One region of the Tsuneonella amylolytica genome, then DNA from elsewhere that is predicted to be linked to it. Evidence: predicted binding sites of a transcription regulator. Region 1 holds the regulator's gene; each other region holds the start of a gene.

Region 1 (2,268 bases):
GCCGGACGGCGCCGATGCGATCCTTCTGGTCGAGGATACGGCGATCGACGGCGCCATGGTTTCGGCGGCCGCCCCGCCGTCTGCGAAACACATCCGGCGTCGCGGCTTCGACTTTCGCAGCGGCGACGAACTGCTGAGCGCAGGAGTCCGCATCGGGCCGGCGCAACTCGCACTGGGGCTCGCAGCGGGCATCGAGCACTGCGCAGTGCGCCGCCGCCCGCGCGTTGCGATCCTCGATACGGGCGACGAACTGGCGACCTCGCTTGACGACCCGCGCCCCGATGCCCTTCCGGCCAGCAACGGGCCCATGCTGGCGGCCATGATCGCCGGTCTCGCGGATGCCGAACGAGTGGGGCCGGTGCCCGACGATCATGCGAAATTGCTGGCGGCGTTCGAAAACGCGAGCGACGCCGACGTCATCGTGACGACCGGCGGCGCTTCGGTGGGCGAGCACGACCTCGTGCGTCCTGTGTTGGAGGACTGGGGCGCGCGGATCGATTTCTGGCGGGTGGCGATCCGGCCGGGAAAACCGCTCATGATCGGTCGACGCGGCTCGCAATGGATCGTGGGTTTGCCGGGCAATCCCGCCTCGGCATTCGTCACCGCATTCTTGTTCGTCCTTCCCGTGCTTCGCAGGCTCGGCGGGGCATCGGCGGACGAAGCCTCGCCTAAGGCTCTGCCGGCGATCCTCGCGGACGGCGTGCCCGCCGGCGGAAGGAGGCGCGAATTCCTCCGCGGCATCCGCAAGGGCGCGACGGTCGTTCCGATTGCCGAGCGCGATAGCAGTGCGCTGCGCGCATTGGCGGCGGCCGATTGCCTTATCGACCGTCCCGCCAATGCGGATGCCTTGACTGCCGGGGCGCCTGTCGCGGTCTATCCGCTAGACGCTTGACGCCGCTAACGAAGTTTCCTAATTGTTCCGCGTTCGTTCCCGAATTGGAACGCTTGTGGAGTAGCCGGATGCTCACCGCCAAGCAACGCGAATTGCTGCAGTTCATCACCACCCGCCTCGAGGATGACGGAATCTCGCCGTCCTTCGAGGAGATGAAGGAGGCGCTCGACCTCAAGAGCAAGTCCGGCGTCCACCGTCTGATTTCCGCACTAGAGGAGCGCGGCTTCATCCGCCGCCTTCCCAACCGCGCCCGCGCGCTGGAAGTCGTGCGGCAACCCGAGGACATGGTCGCCGTGCCGAGGGCCAAGGCCAACGACAACGTCGTGCCGCTGCGCGCGCCGGCTCCTTCGCGGCCGCGACCGGCTAACGACATCGTCGAGCTACCTCTCCACGGGAAGATCGCTGCGGGCGTACCGATCGAGGCACTCGAGAGCGATCGCACCCTGCCCGTCCCCGCCGCGCTTCTGGGTCCCGGCGATCACTACGCGCTGGAGGTTTCGGGCGACTCGATGATCGAAGCCGGCATCTTCGACGGCGATTTCGCGCTCGTGAAGAAGACCGATGTCGCCCGCGATGGCGAGATCGTCGTTGCGCTCGTCCGCGACGAAGAAGCGACCCTCAAATACCTTCGCCGCGAGAACGGGATGATCCGGCTCGACCCCGCCAACGGGGCCTACGAACCGCAGGTGTACCGGGCGAACGAGGTGCAGGTGCAGGGCAAGCTGGCCGGCCTTCTCCGCCGCTACCACTGATCGCTATCGGTATCGCTCGGCCGCATTGCGGCGGGCGGTCCACCACGGATGGTCGCCCTGCCGGGCGGCCACCGTCGTGAGGCGCGGCGGGTCGAGCGTTATCGCCAGCCCGCCGTTCGCATCCAGAAACCGGCGATCGGCCTTGAGCCAGCGCGGCCGGCAGCTGGCGGGCAGCCAGCGGTCGGCGACGACGATGTCCGACCGTTCGCATGCCGCCGCCAGCGCGCGTTCCTCGATCCGCGACCTGCTTCGGGCGAGCAGCACGGTCCAGGTTTTCCCTCCGCGATCGATCGCCAAGGCGCAGAAGTCGGCGCTGCACCGCGCGCCGGGCCAATCGGCGATCGCCAGCGGATCGCCCTTCATACCGGCCATTTCGAGCAGATTGTCGCGCGCATAGTCGCTCCGCCCTTCGCGCAGGACGAGCAGGCGATCGCCCTCGCCGGCGATACCGACATGTCGGCCATCGCCCGAAACCAGCATGTCGGGCGTCGGCGTGACCAGCAACATGCCGCCGGCTATCGCAATCGAAACGAAACCCCACAGGCGCCGCCGCCCCTTCCACAGCGCCAGCCAAAGAAGGCCGGCTATGAACAGTGCGTACGTTCCCCACCCCATCTGCGGCAT
Region 2 (2,268 bases), 1.1 Mb from region 1:
GCGCGACATGCTGAAGTCCCTCGACGTGCGCACCCTCGTCCTCCACGGCGAGGCAGATCCGCTGATCCCGGTCGCGAACGGCCACGACGTTGCCGCCGCGATACCCGGCGCGCGAATCCGGACGATCCCGGGCTGGGGCCACGACCTGCCGCTCGAACTGGTGGATGAAGTCGCCGATGCGGTAGCCGGCAACGCGAAGGGCGAACAGGCCGCCGCGTGATCGAACCGGAACCGCGCCGCTCCGCTGTTCGTTTTTCCGGTCATGCGCATTTCCGGTCGCCCGATTGCCTTGCCCGTTTTCGCCGCAGCCCTCGCGTCGGTCGCCGCCTGTTCGCCCGACCCCGCGACCGGGGAGCGGGAGCGTGACGCGGCCGACGCATCGACGATAGCTGCCGGCGAGGGCCGACCTGCAGGCAACGCCGGAGCGCCATCGCCCGGCGGAACGATTGCAGCGCCCGAGCCCGCCCCCTCGCCGGTCGCCGGCCGGACCTATCGCTACACGTCGCTCGATAACTGCAAGATCCTCAGGCAGGAACGCGAAGAGATGCCGATGACCGAAGTCGCTTGCCCCGGTGCGGGCTCGTATTCGCTGCAGGTCCTCGATTCGGACGCGCGCCAGCTTCTCACCCTCGTCCCCCCGTCAAGCGAACTCTACCGGGTGCCGACCGCGCGAATCGGCGGCGGAGGATTCAGCAGCTTCGGCAGGAACGTCGAATGGAGAGGCCCGCGCGCCGCGTCGTTCGCGCCCGATTCGATGATCGTGCGCTACGATGTGGCGGAACAAGCGCACCCCGCGCCCGAAACGAGCTACCTGCTCGTCGTGAGGCTCGATGACGACCCGTGTCTGGTCGCGGCTGTCCCGCCGGGCCCCGACCAGAATCAGACGGCACGCAGCAAGGCTGACGATCCGGGCGCCTGCATGGCCGATTGATCGTTGCCGCACATTTCCGGTCCGGAGTCGAAAATTGCCGCTTCGGATCCGATCCTGCCGCGCCGCACCGTGGAGAAAAAAATATCGGCAGAATGCGGTTTGCGGGTTGCGCGCCGTGCGGGCCTAGGAATTCCGCCGCGTCGCGGTGTCGTAGCGGCGCATGACACCCTGCCACTCCAACGCTCGATCGGGGTTAACGGCGGCTTCACCCTATTGCGCGCGAGTCCCGCATGATTCACTATGGATAGTGGTTGGTGCCTGAGGGGGACCCACAAGACCTAGTTTTCGCATGCCGGCGGCACCATGTGGTACCGGCAGGCCCGAACTGCGCCTTGCGGGACCGCCCGGCGCCCGTCCGGGGACGAATCCGGGGAAAAGTTTTCCCCTTTCGCGAACCCGGAAATGATACTCGGGGCACTTCGGCTCCGAATCGAACGAAGGCGGAACATCGGGGCTAACCGAACCCCGTTGCTCCCGAAACGACAGGGCGGGCGGGGACACATGGATTTCAGGACTGGGGACGAAGCGGCGATGGGGCTCGAGGACACGATTGCAGAGGCGACCGCGACCGAGAGCGAACCGGCGACCACCAGCAGCAAGAGCGCGGCGATGACGATGGACAAGGCGGATATGGGTAGCGACGCACTGGTGACCGAAAAGGCCGCCGAAGCGATGGCCGGTGCGATGGGCGAGGCGGTGAAGGCCGCGGTCAAGCCGGCCGACGACAGCAAGAAGATCGCCGACCGGCGCTTCACGATCGTCACCGACGAATCGCGCGACGCGCTGCTGACCGAGTTCGGCAAGGAAACGCTCGACGATCGCTATCTGCTTCCGGGCGAGAAGTACCAGGACCTGTTCGCCCGCGTGGCCGATGCCTACGCCGACGACCAGAACCACGCCCAGCGGCTCTACGACTACATCTCCAAGCTCTGGTTCATGCCGGCGACCCCGGTGCTGTCGAACGGTGGCACCAACCGCGGCCTGCCCATCAGCTGCTACCTGAACTCGGTCAGCGACAGCCTCGACGGTATCGTCGGCACCTGGAACGAGAACGTGTGGCTCGCCAGCCGCGGCGGCGGCATCGGCACCTACTGGGGCAACGTGCGTGGGATCGGCGAGCCGGTCGGCCTCAACGGCAAGACCAGCGGCATCATCCCGTTCGTGCGCGTGATGGATTCGCTCACCCTGGCGATTTCGCAGGGCTCGCTGCGGCGCGGTTCGGCCGCGTGCTATCTCGACGTCAGCCATCCCGAGATCGAAGAGTTCCTCGAGATCCGGAAACCCTCGGGCGACTTCAACCGCAAGGCGCTGAACCTGCACCACGGCGTGCTCATTTC
Region 3 (2,268 bases), 130 kb from region 1:
CGTTGCGAACACCGCGTGCGGTTCGCCGTCGTACTCGATGAGCGTCGCGCTCGGCACCGCTTCGGCCACCGCGCGGCCCGTCGCGTCTATCGGCACGGTCACGTCCTTGGTCCCGTGAATGACGAGTGTCGGCACCTTGAAATGCGGCAGGTCGGGGCGGAAATCGGTGGTGGCGAAGGCCGCCGCCGATTGCAGCGTGGCATACTGGCTGGCGTGCATGGCGGTCATCCATGCCCAGTCCTTTTCTTCCTGGCTCACCTTGTCGGTCAGGATGCCGTCGCCGTAGAAATCCTCGAAGAAGCCCGTGAAGAAGTGGCGGAAGTCCTTTTTCATGCCGTCGGTCATCTGGTCGAAAGTCGACTGCGGCACGCCGTCGGGGTTGTCGTCGGTCTTGAGCATGTACGGTACGACCGAACTGACGAGGACGGCCCGGCTTACGCCCTTGCCGCCATGCCGGCTCATGTAGCGGGCGATCTCGCCGCCGCCCATCGAGAAACCGACGAGTGCGACGTCGGTCTCGGCACCCGTTTCCTTCATCACGTCGGCAAGATCGTCGGCGAAGGTGTCGTAGTCGTAGCCGGTGGGCGCATGGTCCGAATGACCGAAGCCGCGCCGGTCGTAGGCGATAGCGCGGTAACCGCTGTCCGCCAGCGCCATCATGATCGGATCCCAGCTGTCGGCGCTAAGCGGCCAACCGTGGATCAGGACGACCGGACGCCCTTCGCCGAGTTCCTTCCAGCGCAGCTTCGTTCCGTCCTTGGTGGTGGCGTACGGCATTGGTTTTCCTTTTCGTATGGTGTGTTCGGGAAACCGCAGAGGCCCGCCGCCGTTCCTTCGGGGTAATCGCCGCTACCACGCACCAGAGTTACCCCTTGGCGAATCCGGTATAAGAACATATAAGGAACGAATGGGCGCGCAGACCACCATCGAGAAGCTGGAGATTCTCGCCGACGCGGCAAAGTACGATGCCTCGTGCGCGTCGTCCGGTACGGCCAAGCGCAACAGCGCCGGTGGCAAGGGGATCGGTTCGACCGAGGGCATGGGCATCTGCCATGCCTACGCGCCCGATGGCCGGTGCATCAGCCTGCTCAAGATCCTGCTGACCAATCATTGTGTGTTCGACTGCCACTATTGCGTGAACCGCAAGAGTTCGAACGTGCGCCGCGCACGGTTCACGCCGCAGGAGGTCGTAGACCTGACGCTGAGCTTCTACCGGCGCAATTATATCGAGGGGCTGTTTCTTTCGTCGGGCATCGTCAAGAGCTCGAACCATACGATGGAGCAGCTGGTCGAGGTCGCGCGCATCCTGCGTGAGGAGCACGATTTTCGCGGCTATATCCACCTCAAGACCATTCCGGAAGCCGACCCCGAGCTCGTGCATCAGGCCGGGCTCTATGCCGACCGCGTCTCAATCAACGTCGAACTGCCGACCGATGCCGGCCTGACGCGTCTGGCGCCGGACAAAAGCGCGCGCCAGATCGAAGGGGCGATGGCCGGGGTGAAGGCCGACATCGTCGAGGCGAAGGACAACCGGAAGCGGTTCAAGCACGCGCCGCGGTTCGCCCCCGCCGGCCAGTCGACGCAGATGATCGTCGGGGCCGATGCGGCGACCGATGCCGACATCGTGGGCAAGGCCAGCCGCCTCTACGACAACTTCCGCCTGCGCCGCGTCTATTACAGCGCGTTCAGCCCCATCCCCGATGCGAGCGCGGTGCTGCCGCTGAAGCGCCCGCCGCTGATCCGCGAGCATCGGCTGTACCAGTCCGACTGGCTGATGCGGTTCTACGGCTACCAGCCGGGCGAGGTGATGCAGGCGACCGAGGCCGACGGCAACCTGCCGCTCGACATCGACCCCAAGCTCGCCTGGGCGCTGAAGTTTCGCGAGCGGTTTCCGGTCGACATCAATCGGGCGAGCAAGGAAGAACTGCTCCGCGTGCCCGGGCTCGGCGTACGGGCGGTGGGGCGTATTCTCGCCAGCCGCCGGCACCGGACGATGCGGCTGGAGGATGTCGCCAAGCTCACCGTCTCGATCGCCAAGGTCCGCCCGTTCATCGTGACCGCCGACTGGCGCCCGGTATTGCTCACCGACCGCGCGGATCTGCGCGCACTGCTCGCGCCCAAGCAGGAGCAGCTCGAGCTGTTCGCGGCGTGAGGGGGCGGGCGTGACTTCCCTCCAGCACGTCAAGCTCGGTACGTACTACGTCGTTGCCTTGCCCGAAGCGGACGATTTCGACTTCTGGCGCGAACGGGCACGCGGGCTGGTGCAGT

What was found. The regulator LexA, encoded in region 1, represses DNA repair genes until DNA is damaged. The targets are predictions, from matches to a motif close to GTTCCNCNCTTGTTCT.
Region 2: D4766_RS08605 (ribonucleoside-diphosphate reductase subunit alpha) is a predicted target of LexA. The motif match lies at 1,363-1,378, and genes of this name have one in related genera.
Region 3: D4766_RS13280 (putative DNA modification/repair radical SAM protein) is a predicted target of LexA. The motif match lies at 890-905, and genes of this name have one in related genera.

The regions. Positions count from the first base shown of each region.
Region 1 covers NZ_CP032570.1:55,772-58,039, forward strand. Annotated here, with positions in the region: gene D4766_RS00285 (molybdopterin molybdotransferase MoeA) at 1-892, shown strand, start outside; gene lexA (transcriptional repressor LexA) at 961-1,644, shown strand; gene D4766_RS00295 (ComEC/Rec2 family competence protein) at 1,648-2,268, opposite strand, start outside.
Region 2 covers NZ_CP032570.1:1,751,399-1,753,666, reverse strand. Annotated here, with positions in the region: gene D4766_RS08615 (alpha/beta fold hydrolase) at 1-220, shown strand, start outside; gene D4766_RS08610 (hypothetical protein) at 290-931, shown strand; gene D4766_RS08605 (ribonucleoside-diphosphate reductase subunit alpha) at 1,433-2,268, shown strand, end outside.
Region 3 covers NZ_CP032570.1:2,715,900-2,718,167, forward strand. Annotated here, with positions in the region: gene D4766_RS13275 (alpha/beta fold hydrolase) at 1-777, opposite strand, end outside; gene D4766_RS13280 (putative DNA modification/repair radical SAM protein) at 908-2,152, shown strand; gene D4766_RS13285 (UdgX family uracil-DNA binding protein) at 2,163-2,268, shown strand, end outside.